2 linked regions of the Gemmata palustris genome follow. The protein of the gene in region 1 binds, or shares a complex with, the protein of each later gene. Links are inferred from orthologs where the notes say so. Each region holds a gene or a part of one and is shown on either strand. Other genes may lie near its edges.

Region 1 (7,731 bases):
CGTTCTCCCGCGACGCGCGGCTAACATTCGCTGACATTTTGGCTCTCATCCGACTTCGCCTCGCGGAGTGTGCTACCGCGATCCCGGTGCCCGGAAATGCACAAATTCCGCCCGCTGACTTATATCGCGTTCCACTAGTGATCTAAGTGTCATTTCTGGGATTTGTGTAATGCCGCGCGCAGCGTTACGATTTGCCCAGTACCAACTCCAACGCGCGGCCCCGCGCATCGCAAGTGGTTCCGGAGGTTGTCGTTATCGCATTCGGCGCCCTGAATCGCGTCGGCCGGAATGGGAGGCGGCCGAACGCGCTCTCGCTGTAGATACCCGTCGCGAGGGCGCGGTGGCGGTAAGCCACACGGAGTCAAATGTGATGGGGCAGAGGGGATTGCCAAATATGTCTCGAAGTAAGTGGACTTACTTCATCTCTTCTTCAGCTCTCTGTGCCGACTCCGAAGCGGCAAGTTGTTCATCACAAGCAGCATACACGTTATGATCCCCACCACCTGACACTACCTCGACGCAGTGAGGGCGTCAGACCGGTGGGATACCCTCAAGGGGCCGCCTGTTTGCTATTTCCGCCAGAGCAGCCCCCACCGTCCGAAAAATAGTGTGGCGATAATGTGGCGATTCTGGGGATAAAAAAATGAGGGGTTCCGGTTTTCACCGGAACCCCTTGCTATTTCAGACCTTGCTAAGTGCCCCCTCTCGGGCTCGAACCGAGGACCCGCTGATTAAGAGTCAGCTGCTCTACCAACTGAGCTAAAGGGGCTAACTGCTTATTATCTTGGGAAATCCGACCCCGCCATTCAAGGGGGCTTCGCCGAAAACTTCACCTCTCGGACACACGATTTTGCGCCCCGGTTCGCGCCGGAGCCCGAACCACTGACGCCAACGGACCCGTCTCCATACGATGTCCGCATTCGATCTTCAGTGAAACACAAGGCTCCCGCCATGCTCGTTCCGCTGTCCTGGCTCAAAGATTATGTCCCGCTCCCGGCCGATCCGGGCGCGCTCGTCGAGCGACTGACCATCGCCGGGTTGGAATCTTCCGGGGTGAAAGTTTTTGGGCTGCCGGTGCGAGGAACGCTCCGGGTGAAACCGGAGGACGCGGGCCTGGTGTGGGAGCGCGACAAACTCGTGGTCGCGCAGGTGCTCGAGATCACCAAGCACCCGAACGCCGACACCCTCAAACTCGTCAAACTCGACCTCGGCACGGGCGAGCCGAAGACCGTGATTACCGGGGCCGAAAACATCGCTGTCGGTCAGAGCGGGATGAAGATCATCCTCGGGCTGTGCGGGTCGCAATATTTCTTCACCGGCAAGGACGGCAAGAAGACCGTCATGACGCTGGCGCCGAAGGAGTTGCGCGGCCTCCCGAACGACGCGATGTGCATGTCTGACTTCGAGTTGGGCATCGCGGAGGAGAGTGAGGGCATCATCATTCTCGACGACGCGGACGCGGTCCCGGGCACCCCGGCCCAGGACGTGCTCGGCGAGATCGTCGTCGAACTCGACATCCTGCCGAACATGGCCCGGTGCCTCTCGATGATCGGCATCGCGCGCGAGGTGGCCGCGCTCACCGGCGCGAACGCGACCATCGCCGAGCCGAAGGTGGAGACGGTCGCGGAGACGATCGACGGCAAAGTGCGCGTCGAGATCGCCGACCCCAAACTGTGTTCACGCTACACCGCGACCATCGTTCGCAACGTGACGCTCAAAGCGGCCCCGCGGTGGATGTGTTCGCGCCTGCACTACGCCGGGATGCGGCCCATCAGCAACGCGGTGGACATCACCAACTACGTGATGCTCGAACACGGGCAACCGCTGCACGCCTTTGACTACGACGTGCTCGTGAAGCGCGCCGGTGGTAAAGCCCCGACGATCCTCGTGCGCCCGGCGAAGGCCGGGGAGATGCTCAAAACGCTCGACGGCCAGGACCGCGAACTGTCGCCGGACAACCTCGTGATCGCGGACACGGCGGGACCGATCGCGCTGGCCGGCGTCATGGGCGGCGCGGAAACCGAAGTGAGCGCCGCGACCACGACGATTCTGCTCGAGAGCGCGTGCTTCGATTTCGTCAGCGTGCGCAAGACCGCCCGGCAGTTCAACCTGTTCAGCGAGGCGAGCACGCGGTTCAGCCGCGGCATTCACCCGGAACAGGCGCTGCCGGCCGCGGTTCGTGCCGCGCAACTGTTCCGCGACCACGCCGGGGGCGAAGTGCTGGCCGGGGTTGTAGATGCGTACCCCGCGCCGCTGCCGCCGCAAGTCATCGACCTGGACCAAGCGGAAATTCGGCGCCTTCTGGGTTTCGATATCCCGAGTGCCGAGGTCGTCCGCGTGCTGACCGCGCTCCAGTTTCAGGTGGAACCGGACGGCGAGGACGCATGGACCGTAACGACCCCGCAAACGCGGCTCGACATCCAGGCCGGCACCGCGGACCTCATTGAAGAACTGGCCCGTGTGTACGGGTACGACAACCTGAAAGAGCGCCTGCTCCCGCTCGAGCTACCGGAACCGAAGGGTAACCGCGATATCGAGGGCGAGGACCGCGTTCGCAACTTGCTCGCCGATCAGGGGTTGCAGGAAGCGATCACGTATTCGCTGAGTAGTGTGGAAGCGGAGACGAAACTGGCAGCAGAAAAGAACCCCTCCCCAACCCCTCCCCTAAACGGAGAGGGGCTTAAAACCGCCGATGGCTCTGCTCCCCCTTCCTTCCTAGGGAAGGGGGTTGGGGGGTTAGGTTCTTCCCCCGACGATTTCGTCGCCCTCATGAACCCGCTGTCGCCGGAACGCGCGGTAATGCGGCGCACGCTGCTTCCCGGCTTGCTCGCGGTGGTGCAGAAGAATCTCGAAGCGACCGACAGCGTAGCCATGTACGAACTCGGGTTCGTGTATTTGCCGAAGGCCGACGAGCGATTGCCGAGCGAACCGCGGAAGCTCGCACTCGTGCTGAGCGGTCGGCGGACGGGAGCCGCGTGGGACGACCCGCAGGGCGCGGCGCCGGCGCGCTACGACTTCTACGACCTCAAGGGCGTGGTGGAATCGCTCGCCGGTGACCTGCACCTGCCCGGCGTCACGTTCGCGGCCGTGCAAACCGTACCGTGGTTGCACCCGATGCGCGCCGCGGAACTGCGCGTGAACGGTACCGCGGTCGGCGTGTTCGGCGAACTGCACCCGAAGGTCGCGGCGAACTTCTTACTCGGGGACCGCGCCGTTCAGGTGGCGGAACTCGACCTCGAAGCGGTCCTCGCGGCCGTTCCCGCGCGCTACGGGTACAAGCCGTTCAGCACGTTCCCGCCCGCGAAGCGCGACGTGGCGGTCGTGGTCGCGGACGCGACGCCGGCGGAAGCGGTGCTGGCCGAGATCCGCGCCGGCGGGGGGGATCTGCTCACCGACGCGACCCTCTTCGACGTGTACCGCGGGACCGGCTTGCCGGACGGCACGAAGAGCCTCGCGTTCGCGCTGACGTATCAGGCCCCGGACCGCACGCTCGGCGAGAAGGAGATCGTGAAGGCCCACGAGAAGGTCGAGGGCCGGCTGCGCCACGTGCTGAAGGCGCAGATCCGCGGCAAAGACCTGGCGTGATGGGGAGGCGCCCGTGATCGGAGCCGAAAGGCCGACGTGCGAGGTAGCGGACCTAATGCCCGACGTGTTCGGGCATTAGGCCGGTTCAGGCTCTGGAACGAACCGCGACCACAGGGAGCGGTTCGTCCAACCCGTTAGGATAATCCCGAAACGAGGCGGGCGACAGAAGCCCGCGGCTATTCACTTGCGCGTGCGACAGACCCGTCCCACTCACAAAACCCTTCCGCGGGCTTCTTGGACATGGTGGCGGCGGCACGCTTCAACGAGCGAAAACCATCACACCCGGAGCGTGCAGCGCTCAGAAAATCCCCACCGATCCCTCGGGTTTACAGTTTCCCGTCGACCCCGAGTTGGTGGAAGTAGTGGGTCACTTTGTCCTGGTTTTCGAGGAGCCAATCGATGCTCGGTTCGTTTGCCAGCGCTTTGCGGATCGCCTTGACGGTCGCTTCCCGGTTGACATCGAAAAGCCCTTGATAATCGACCTCCTTGGGGTCGACGGCGAGGACCGCGGGGTCGAGCCAGACCGAGTAAATGATGCCCAGATCGTTGGCACTTTCCTTCGGAATGATCCCCGCGCGGACCGCGTCCAAAACGCCGTTGGCGATGCCCGCCTGGACGCTCCCCATGAGGATGTTCGTGTACCGCGAACTGGTCACCGTCACCTTGCTCACCATCAGCGTCGCGGGGCGCACCTGAACGTCGCTGTTCAGGATCGCGAACACCTTCGTGTGTCCCTTCGTCTGATCGCCGACGAGCGTGGCGAGTGCCGTTCCCACCGGGCCGTCTAATTCACCGATGACGATTTCCGGTTCGGCGCAGAGGTAATCCTTGTCGCCCTCGACCAGTGCCTCGCCCGTCCGCATCCCGATCCGCCCCGCCATGTCGCCTCCTCGAACTTGGTAAACTTCGGTGCCCGGTGTGCGCGTCAACAAGTGCGAACGCGGGCGGCAGTGTTTCCAGCGCTGCCTTCTGGTTTTGCAGGGCCTTTGGCGCGGGGTCGCGCCCGCCCTTCTTCGTCGCCATCACCACGGCGGCAATCACCCCGATGACGATCAAAATAGCCGCGACGAGCCGGAAGATCTTCCAGAAGCTCCACGGCCGTTCGCCAGAGACCTTGCCCGACCGCCCGTTAATGAGGATCTGGAACAGCTTCTGTTGGTAGTGGTAATTGGCCAACCACACGGGAAGCAGACAGTGCTTGAACGTGATACCGAGGTACCGCGTATCGGTCGTCTCGATGCGCTGGTGGTCGCCGCCAATGTCCCGCACGATGAGGTGGCGGATCTTCGGCTCCATCATCTCCTTCGCGACCACCAAGCCGGCCTTCAGATCCACCGCGTACCGTTCCGTCTTCAGACCCGCGAGGAACGAATCCTGAAAAGGCTCGAGTTCCCCCGTATCCCACGGTTCGAGCCCGCTGATGAGGTGCCCGGGAATGCTCTTCGACCCGCACACGAGCACGTCGTCGAAGAAGTGTTGCACCTCGCCGGTAACCGGGTACCAGTTCGTTTTCGTCACCGTGCGACTGCGCTCGACCTCGTTCCCGTTGTTATCTTTCTCGGTGTAATACTCCGTTTCCTGGTAGTTGTCGCCGCGCATCCCGCGGTACCGCGTGTACGTCATCGCGTCGTAAGTCCAGTACGGCAGGTACACGCCGGCGAGCTGACCGAGGTTCGCGAGCTTCTTCAGCTCCGTGGGGGCGAACCAGAGCCCGTGGAGCCACGTGTCGAACGACTCGCGGGCGGCCCGTAAGTCCACCGCGAACGGGATCACCGACTCCGGCGGGAGCATCCCTTCAACGACTTCGGGCTTGTTCTCCAGGTGCGTGCTGCAGAACGGACAGGTGTCCGTGACGACCTTGTCCTCGAGGAGCACCATCGCCCCGCACCCGCTGCACTTCGTCTGCGTGGAGCGCCCCGCGATCCCGCCGACGTTGCCCTTCACGAGCTTGCTGGCGTACTCGTTGAAGTCGCGCTCCTCGACCTCCGCCCCGCCCTCTTCGACGTCCGACGTGTGCCCGCAGTACGGGCACTTGAGCGCGCGCGAGCGCGGGTCGAACTCGACTTTCGCCCCGCAGTTCAAGCACGGAAAGAGTTTGCCCTTCGGGGGCGCGCTCGAAACCGTCGGCTCCTTGTCCACCTGCGGTTGGGTCGCGGGGGGCAGCGGGGGCGGATCGGACGACGGGAGCGGAGGAGGTTGGGACATGCGCAAGTCCAGGCGAACGGCCGGCGCGAGCCGGCTGGTGAGACGCTCGCGCCCCACGCCGCGAGCCGTCATGAGTATGAATTAACCGCTGGGGTCGGTCACCGGCCGGCTCACACCGGCCGTTCGCCTCAACTGGGAAGCGGCGGCGGTACCGCGGCGAAGAGTGATGCCAGTTCCGGCACGGTTTCGGCGGCGGCCCAGCCCGCCATGCCCGCCCTCCACACTAGCGAGGTGCGGTTGATAGTGCCCGAGTTGATGTGTGCCGCGAGCGCCGCCAGATCGAACGGCCCGGCCTGAGCGCCGTTGATCGCCGCGTGGAAGGTGACCGCGGTCGGGAGCGGCGGCGGCGCGCTCGCTCCGGCCGGCGGAGCGGTGTTCGCGGGGGTCACAACGCCCGGCGCCCCGGCCGCACCCGCGAACGCGCCACCCATTTGTTGACCTACGGCAAGCCCCGCACCGAGGCTCGCGCCCATTCCGGCCAGCCCGCCCGGGTTCGCCGCCGCTGTGGGAATGGCCTCCGCGGTCTGGAACTTCGTGTACTGGTCGAGGTTGCCGAGTACCGACATCTGCGAGCGCTTGTCGAGGGCCGCTTCGACTTCGGGCGGGAGCGAAATGTTCTCGACGAAGAACTGCGTGAGCGACACGCCCATCTTCGCCATTTCCGGCGCAATGCGCTCGAGCGCGATCTTCCCGACCTTCTCGTAGTTCCCCGCGAGGTCCAGCATCGGGATGCGCGACGCACCGAGCGCGTCAATGAAGCGCGACACGACCACGTTGCGGAACTGCGCGGAGATCTCGTACAGCTCGAACGACGGGTCGGTCGAGACGAGCTCTTTCAGGAACGTGCCCGGATCGGTGACCTTGAAGGCGTAGCTCCCGAACGCCCGCAGCCGCACCGGACCGAACTCCGGGTCGCGGTACATGATCGGGTTCTGCGTGCCCCACTTCTGGTTCGTCCACTGGCGCGTGGAGATGAAGTACACCTCGCACTTGAACGGCGACTCGAAGCCGTACTTCCAGCCGAGGATGGTCGAGAGGATGGGCATGTTCTTCGTGTCGAGCGTGTACATGCCCGGCACTTTCACGTCCGCGAGCTGCCCCTCCTTCACGAACCCGGCGGCCTGCCCCTCGCGCACGACGAGTTTGGCGCCGTTCTTGATCTCGTTCTTGTGGCGCGTGAACCGGTGCGCGAGGATCTCGTTCTGGCTCGGCTCGGTCCACTCGATGATGTCGATGAACTGACCCGACACCCAATCACGCAGCCCCATGACGGACCTCCGGCTAACGAGTGACGTGCAGCGGATACGCTCATGGTGCGCGCCGCACTGTAAGAAGGCAACGAAATCCTTGTCCGGGCCACATTTCTCCCGAGCGACCGAACCGGCCGGTCAATACGGGGGGAGCAGTCGTCGGGCGGCGTGAACGAGTACCCACGCGAAGAACGCCGCGTTCCGCGCCGGTAGCACCCACACGGCGAGCGGTTCGGCGCATTGGGGCGCACTCAGCCACGCTCCCTCGGCGACGCGCCCGGCGAGTTTCTCCACCCAGCGCACCGAGCGCGGCCAATCAATCGCACCGCGGAGCCACTCCGCCGGGATGCCCGCTTTGCCGACTCGCGCGCCGACGAGCGCGCCGGCAATCGCCGCAACCGTGTCCGTGTCCCCGCCGCATCGGATCGCTGACTGAACCGCCGTGCGGAAATTATCTGGGTACCGCAGCCACGCGTACAGCGATACCGGAACCGTGTGGTACATGTAGCCGGTGGCGCCGCGCTTTAATCCGAGATCGAGCGCGAACTCTTCTGTGGTTCGCTCTAAAAGCAGGCTCTTCACCGCACCTTCGAGCGTCTCGAGTAACGGCCCCGAGGCCGGCTCGGTACCGAGTAGTTCGCGGAGTTCCGCTAAGAATTGCGCAGGTTCTGGCAAAGTGCCCGTTCGCGTT
Region 2 (7,513 bases), 5.6 Mb from region 1 along the record:
GTTCCAACACCGGCTAGGCTTTATACTGTTGGACGTGCCCCTCTGACGAACAACCGAGGCGCTAGGCCGTGGATGCCGATACTCCGTTCACCGCGGTGGACCGCGACCTGCTCAAACGGTGTTTGAACCGCGACCCGGGGTCGTGGAACGACTTCGTGGACCGGTTCCTCAGCCTCATCTACCACACGATCGGGTACACCGCGCACTTGCGCAGTAGCCGCGTCGGCCCCGAGGACGTCGAGGACATCGCCGCCGAAGTGTTGCTCCAGATCGTCGCCAACAACTTCAAAGTGCTCCGCGAGTTCCGCAAGCAGTCCAGCCTCGCGACGTACCTCACCGTCGTGGCCCGGCGCATCTGCGTTCACGAACTGGCCCGGCGCCAGAAGGTGAAGGACGCGATCAAGCGGGGCGAGTCGCGGTTGACGGAGGCGGAACCCGATGACGCGCCGGCCGCGCAAAAGGGAATGGAGAGCCTGGAAGAGGTCGAGAAGCTACTCAAGCGGCTCTCCGGTCAGGAGAAAGAAATCGTCCGGCTCTATTACCTGGAAGGCCGCACCTACGAAGAGATCAGCACGGAAACCGATGTGCCGGTCAACACCATCGGTGCGGTCCTGTCGCGTGCGCGCAAAAAGCTCCGCGAAACTGTGACGGCGAGCCCGGCGATGCCCGACCCGCGCGCGGTGAAGGTGGTGAAGGCCGCCTCGGTCGCGGTGGCCAAGCCGCCCAAACAGACCAAGTCCAAGCCGAAGATGGAGCCGATCCCGGAACAAAAGACCGAAACGTCGGATTGAGCGCCCGGTCCGTTCGGGTGCCTCGGCCGTTCGTCTGGTTCCCGTCGTTCCTTTTTCTCGCCCGACCCATCACACGATTTCACTATGAGCGAAGCTTCGCACGCGGGGTGCCCGTCGGGCGTCAGCCACGATCGTAACGTGCCGGACACCGATCTCCTGTCCCCGCTCACGATCCGCGGGGTCACGTTCCGCAACCGCATCGTCGTTTCGCCGATGTGCCAATACTGCGCGGCCGACGGCATGGCGGACGACTGGCACCTCGTTCACCTCGGGAGCCGGGCGGCCGGCGGAACGGGCCTCGTGTTCGTGGAAGCGACCGCGGTCGCCCCCGAGGGGCGCATCACGCCGGGCGACCTCGGCATCTGGAGCGACGCCCACGCGGACGCACTCGCGCGCGTGGCCGCGTTCATCGCGCGAATGGGCGCGATGCCCGGTATCCAGATCGCGCACGCGGGGCGAAAGGCGAGTTGTGGCGTGCCGTGGGAGGGCGGGGAGCAACTGTCGCTCGAGGCCGGCGGGTGGCAGCACGTTGCGCCGAGTGCGATCCCGTTCACCGAAGGGAGCCGCGCGCCGACCGCGCTGGACGAAGCGGGTATTCGCGCCATTACCGAGCAATTTCGAGTCGCGGCTCAGCGCGCAATAAAGGCCGGCTTCCGCGTGATCGAGATCCACTCGGCTCACGGCTACCTGATGCACGAGTTCCTCTCGCCGTTATCGAACCACCGCACGGACCGGTACGGAGGTAGCCTCGAGAACCGGATGCGGTTCGTACTCGAAACGACCACCGCGGTTCGTGCGGTGCTCCCACAAGATGTCCCGCTGTTCGTGCGCATCTCCGCGACCGATTGGGTCGAGGGCGGATGGGATTTGCCGCAATCGGTGGAACTCGCGAAGGCGCTCAAGCCACTCGGCGTCGATCTGATCGACTGCTCGAGTGGCGCGCTCGTGCCGCACGCGAAGATCCCGGTCGGGAAGGGCTACCAAGTACCGTTCGCGGACACGGTTCGTGCCCAAACCGGTCTGCTGACGGGTGCCGTGGGGCTGATTACGGACGCGCACCAGGCGAACGAGATCGTCACGTCTGGCGCGGCCGATCTGGTGTTCCTCGCGCGCGAACTGCTGCGCGAACCGTACTGGGCGCTGAAAGCCCAGCAAGCGCTGAGCCAGGAACCGAGTTGGCCCATTCAGTACGGTTATGCGGTGAAGCGGAAGACGTGAAGTGCGAACGGGTTCGGGCATCAGTCCTCGTCGCGCCGCGAGCGTTTGGAATAAGTGTTCGTGTTGCCTTCGATGAGCTTGCCGATCCCGAACCCGATCCCGGCACTGATGCCGCCCACGACGGCGGAGATGAGCACTTCCTTGATATCGAAGCCCTGACCCGGGCGCCGATTCGCTTGGTTGTAAACCATTACGAGCGCGCTCCCGATCACCGCAGCAATTGTGGCCGTGATGTTCGGGAGCGGCGTTCCCTTCTTTTGCGCACGGTAACGCGACGCGCTTCCGTTGCGCCCCCGGCGCGGGGAATCCAGTTGATCGAACCCGTTCCCGGTATCGGCCGGTTCGTCGTCGAGCGAGAGCGGTTGTTGTGCGGACGGGACCGGTGTCGGTGCTTGCGCCGGAAACGTCTGGAACGCGCCGCGGCAGTGTGGGCACCCAATCGCCTGCCCGAGCACGGCGTCGGGCACGGTGACCGGCTGGCGACAGTGCGGGCAGTGATAAACGATCGGCATCGACCACCCGCGAATTCGGCCGCTCAAAACTGCTTCAGGAACCGCAGATCGTTTTGCCAAAAGAGGCGAATATCGTCAATGGCGTGCTTGAGCATCAGCATCCGCTGCGGCCCCATGCCGAACGCGAATCCCGTCACCTTCTCCGGGTCGTACCCGCCGGCGCGCAGCACGTTCGGGTGAACCATACCCGCGCCCAGGATTTCGAGCCACCCGGTGCCCTTCGTGAGCCGGTCGCGGTTCGGGTCGTCCTGCGGCCAGTCGATGTCCACTTCGATGCTCGGTTCCGTGAACGGGAAGTAACTGGAGCGAATGCGGACTTGCCGCTCCGGGCCGAACATCCGACGCGCGAACGCGGTGATCGTGCCCTTCAGGTCGGCCATCGTCACGCCCTCGCCGACCACCAAGCCTTCCACTTGGTAGAACTGGATCTCGCTCCGGGTGCTGATCGCCTCGTTGCGGTAACACATCCCGGGCAGGATCACGCGGATGGGCTTGCCCGCGGCCTCGCGCATCACGTGGATCTGCCCCGGGGACGTGTGCGTGCGGAGCACGACACCCGGTGTGGTGGTGAAGAACGTGTCCCACATGTCGCGCGCCGGGTGGTGCGCGGGCATGTTCAGGAACTCGAAGTTCAGCTCGTCCGTTTCGACCTCACGAGTCCGGTACACCTGGAACCCGAGGTCCGCGAAGATGGAGTAAATTTGCTGGAGGATTTGCGTCGCGGGGTGCAACCGCCCCCGGGTCTGTGCGCGCCCGGGGAGCGTCACGTCGAGCGGGTTCGTCGTCAAACTGACTTGAAGGGCCTTCTCCTTCGCGTCCGCAAGTGCCGCCTCGTAAGCCGCGGTAATTGCGGCCTTGATTCGGTTCAGTTCAGCTCCGTAAGCCGGCTTCTGGTCCTTCGGAATCTTGCCAAGGTTGGACATGGCGGCCTTCACCACGCCCTTGTCGCCAAAATACTGCGTGTTCCAGGCGCGAAGTGCGGACTCGTCCCCGCACTGTTGAAGGTGTGTGAGGGCTTGCCCTTCAAGCTGCTTCAAATCGTCGAGAGGCGTCGCATCGGCCATATCTACCGCTCCCAGCGTCACTGTGATCGTTGAGACAGGATATAGCGGCGACGGGTTCGCGTCCGGCCTACGCGCGCGTGGGGACCGGCACCGGGTTCCCGGCCACTTCGCGCATCGTAACCGGTTTGGTGGGCACACCGGGCGTGGGCCGGTACGTCGCGAACGAGTTCTCGGTCTCCCACAGTGTCACTTCCGTGACGGGCAGCCCGTGCTCGACGGCGCGGTCGAAGATGAGGCGCGCGATGGTCTCCGCGGTCGGGTTCGCGTCCAACTCCACGAACGGCTCGCCCTGCCGGAGCAGTTCCGCGATGATCGGATCGTCCCGGTGCAGGAGCATCCGGTGGTCGAGGGTGTCGTCGATCCACTTCCCGATGACGCGCTTGATCTCGGAGAAGTCCACCACCATGCCGAGCGCATCGAGCGCCTCGGTTTCCACCGTGACGACGGCCTTACCGTTGTGCCCGTGCAGGTTCCGGCACTTGCCGGCGTAGTTCAGCAGCCGGTGCCCGTAACAGAAGTGGATCTCTTTGGTCACCCTGAACATCCATCGTCTCCTGGCGCCCGGCTCGTAAGAGCGGAACCGCGGGGCTTCAGCTCGCGTATCGCGTGGGGTCGGGCATCTCGGCGTCGCGGAACCCGTGCTTGCGTTCCGCGCACTTGTTGCACGCCCCGCAGTGCAACTCGCCAACGGGCCGGAGGCACGAGAACGTGTGTTCTAGTGGCAGCCCGCGCCCGCGGCGCAGCACATCGACTTTGTGTAACGCGGAGTACGGGCGGAGCACGCGGACGCTCCCGTTCACGGCCGAACTCACGATCGCCGCGAAGTCATCGTAGAACCGAGGGGTCGCGTCGGGGAACGGGTTCGCACCGAGCGGTGCGGTGGCGATCTCCGGTACGCCGTTCAGGTGGCACCAGAGGAGCGGCTTGGCGAGTAGGAGCACGTTGCGCCCGGGGAGGAACACGGCTTCGTCCGGCGAATCGGCGCCGGGCGTGCCCGCGCCCGACACGCTCCAGTGGGCGCCGTACACATCGCGAATCGGTTCATCCAGGGCGCGGAGCGGGCGAAGTGTCGGTGCGCGAATGGCTTCCAGGAAGCGATCGAGGTGCGCTCTCTCAACTTCTTCCCAGTGCAACCCGGTGCGAACGTAGAGCGGGAACACCGCTGGGTACGCACGAACGGCTTCGGCCAGCAGGATCGCGCTGTCGGACCCGCCGCTCACGAGAACGGCGAGCGCCCCGCGCGGGTTGCTCGGCGGCCACGGCACACCCGCGGAGTGTTGATCGGGCACCACCGTCACCGGCGTACCCACGCGCGTCGCCTCGTCTTGGGCGGGCGCCCCGGGGCCCCCGGTCCGCCGGGAGGCCCAACCGGGGGGCCACCGGGAGGACCGCCCGGACCACCAGGAGGGCCACCGGGTCCGCCGGGAGGTCCGCCCATTCCACCCGATTTCCCCGTGACTTTGCCCGCCACGCTACTGACCGCGTCCTTCAGGTCGACAGTGTCGACAGCGGACTTGGCGAAGAAGAGGTCGCCCGACGAACCGCACCCGACGTTCGAGAGCATCTGCGCCCCGATCTTCTTGCCCAAACTATCGATCTTTTCTTTCCACCACTTCGGCGGGGTGCCCTCATCGCCCTTGCCGAGATCGCTTTCTTTGAATTTTTTCGACGTATTTGAAGCCTTGTCCCCTTCGTTGTACCACACCGTGATCTCGAACCGGATTTCGCGACTCCCAATACTAGCTTTCCACCCCCAACCCTTTGAACCGGCCAGCGTATCGGCCACCAAGCGGGCGAATTGGGCGTTACCATCGTCGTTGTTTCCGCCCTGAGCACCGCCCGCACTCGCGGCCGGCGGTTTGTTCTCGCCCTGATAAAGCGTCATACTCCAGAACGTCCCTTTCGTGACCCGCTTACCCAATTCACCGGCCCGCACCCCGACCGTTTTCTCTTTGCTGTCGGCGTGACCGCCGAGCATCTTCTGAAACACCCCTTCTGGCACATCTGTCGAACAGTACGCGATCAACCGACTGGTCGGGGAAAAGACGCGCACCTTGGCCCCCCCCTTGAAACCGTCGACGAGGTAGTAAGTGCCACTACCGAGGGTCTTCTGTTGAGCGCCGGGCAGTTTCCCGAGCGCGGTACCGTCGATGTCCATCCTGGTGCGGACGACCGTAGCACTGCCGCTCTTATTGGAGGAACCGAACACGACGTACTCCACGAGCGCGTCCCCGTCACTCGTGCCTAATACCCGTGCGAAGGCGTCGATTGCGGCCTTGAACTCGGTGTTCTGGAACGTGCCCGAGATGCTCTTGTAGAGTTCTGGGTACTTTTGGGCGTGCCCCAGGTTCAGTCCCTCCGCCGTGTCGCAGTCTTCCGGCAGGTAGTACATCATCTCGACGGATTTGGGCGTGCGCGCCACGAACCAAACCAACATCCCGCCGACACCACCCAGGAGTAGGAGGCCGAGACCAACCACCCCGAAGAGCAGGGCCTTGCTGGTCTCGCGCTTCTTGGCCTTGCGCTTCCGCGGGACGTTCGGGTCGATTTTGGTCTTCGTTTTCGTCTTCTTTTTTTCCTTCTTTTCGCCCCGGTCGCTGTCATCGCCCTCGTCGTCGCGCGCGGGTTTCTTCTTTTTCTTGATAACTTCTTCTTCGCCCGTATCCTCCGGTTCCGGCGCAGCGAACACGGTGGCACACTTGGGGCACTCGACCTCGGTGCCGGCGTCGGGCGCCTCTGGCAGACGGAGTTTAGCCCGGCAATCCGGGCAGCGGAGTTCAACGGCCATTGGGAGGCACCAGCGCGGACGATGATATCGGACGACAGGTTCCAACTTTCCGATACTATCGGGAACCACCACACGAGAGCAAGGGTGTACGCTCCAGTTCGTAAGAAGACTCGGCGCGAACCCGACGCTCACCCAGACGAGGCGACACCGATGACGCCCGCGGACGTAATGACCCGTATCGACCGCTTGTTCGCCGAGCGCGGCGGCGCCGAGTACCACGGCGAAGCGGTCACGCAGCTCGAACACGCGCTGCAAGCGGCCCACTTCGCGGAACAGGACGGGCGCCCACCCGAGTGGATCGCCGCGGCCCTCCTCCACGACATCGGCCACTTCTTGCACGGCTACGGCGAGGACTATTTGGATCAGGGCGTCAACGACCGGCACGAGGATCTCGGGGCGCGGTTCCTGGCGCACGCCTTCGGCCCGGCGGTGACGGAGCCGATCCGCTTGCACGTCCCCGCGAAGCGCTACCTCGCGAGCGGCAAGCACCCGGACTACCCGGGGCTCCTCTCGCCCGCGTCCGTCCGCAGTTTGGAGCTCCAAGGCGGGCCGATGACCGCCGAAGAAATCGGCGCGTTCGAGGCGCACCCGTACTTCACCGCCGCCGCGAAGGTCCGCGAGTACGACGACCGCGCGAAGATCGTGGGGTTCGTGACGCCCCCGTACTCGCACTTCCGCACCTACCTGGAGGCCACGCTCCGTGCCACCGATTGAAATCAAACTCGTCGTACTCGACTGGGCCGGGACCACCATCGATTACGGGTGCCTGGCCCCCACGGGCGCGTTCGTCGAATCGTTCGCGGCGAAGGGCGTGAACGTCACACTCGCCGAGGCCCGCGGGCCGATGGGGTTGCACAAGAAGGACCACATTCGCGCGATGCTGCGCACCGAGATCGTGGGTGACAAGTGGCGCGCGGCGGTGGGGCGCGACTGGGCCGAATCGGACGTGGAGGAGCTCTACCGCTCCGTAACGCCACTCCAGGTTGCGGCCGCCGAGAAATATCGCGCGTTGATCGCGGACGTACCCGCGGTGGCGAGCGAACTTCGCGCGAAAGGGCTCAAGGTCGCTGCGAGTACGGGGTACTTTCACGAAGCCGCCGCGGTCGTGCTCGCGGCCGCGAAGCACCAGGGGTTCGAGCC

The links. The genes of interacting proteins can lie anywhere in the genome.
Region 2: the proteins of pheT (region 1) and J8F10_RS27760 are in contact, whole or in part, in a crystal structure (PDB 6P24), measured with the Escherichia coli proteins. The link is inferred for Gemmata palustris from one-to-one orthologs.

The regions. Positions count from the first base shown.
Region 1 is NZ_JAGKQQ010000001.1:1,069,566-1,077,296, reverse strand. What follows is about bases 582-3,785. They hold pheT (phenylalanine--tRNA ligase subunit beta), read left to right. Parts: upstream 582-951; coding sequence 952-3,585; downstream 3,586-3,785. Outside these bases: fae (formaldehyde-activating enzyme), read right to left, coding at 3,912-4,466; J8F10_RS04405 (hypothetical protein), read right to left, coding at 4,375-5,862; J8F10_RS04400 (SPFH domain-containing protein), read right to left, coding at 5,919-7,058; J8F10_RS04395 (ADP-ribosylglycohydrolase family protein), read right to left, coding at 7,179-7,731.
Region 2 is NZ_JAGKQQ010000001.1:6,669,863-6,677,375, reverse strand. Bases 1,566-4,551 are described here. They hold J8F10_RS27760 (phenylalanine--tRNA ligase subunit alpha), read right to left. Parts: upstream 3,586-4,551; coding sequence 2,545-3,585; downstream 1,566-2,544. Other genes in these bases: J8F10_RS27750 (7-cyano-7-deazaguanine synthase), read right to left, coding at 4,176-4,551; J8F10_RS27755 (6-pyruvoyl trahydropterin synthase family protein), read right to left, coding at 3,653-4,129; J8F10_RS27765 (hypothetical protein), read right to left, coding at 2,030-2,521; J8F10_RS27770 (NADH:flavin oxidoreductase/NADH oxidase), read left to right, coding at 1,566-2,009. In the rest of the region: J8F10_RS27775 (RNA polymerase sigma factor), read left to right, coding at 69-791; more of J8F10_RS27770, read left to right, coding at 876-1,565; more of J8F10_RS27750, read right to left, coding at 4,552-4,895; J8F10_RS27745 (hypothetical protein), read right to left, coding at 4,880-6,373; J8F10_RS27740 (HD domain-containing protein), read left to right, coding at 6,524-7,087; phnX (phosphonoacetaldehyde hydrolase), read left to right, coding at 7,074-7,513.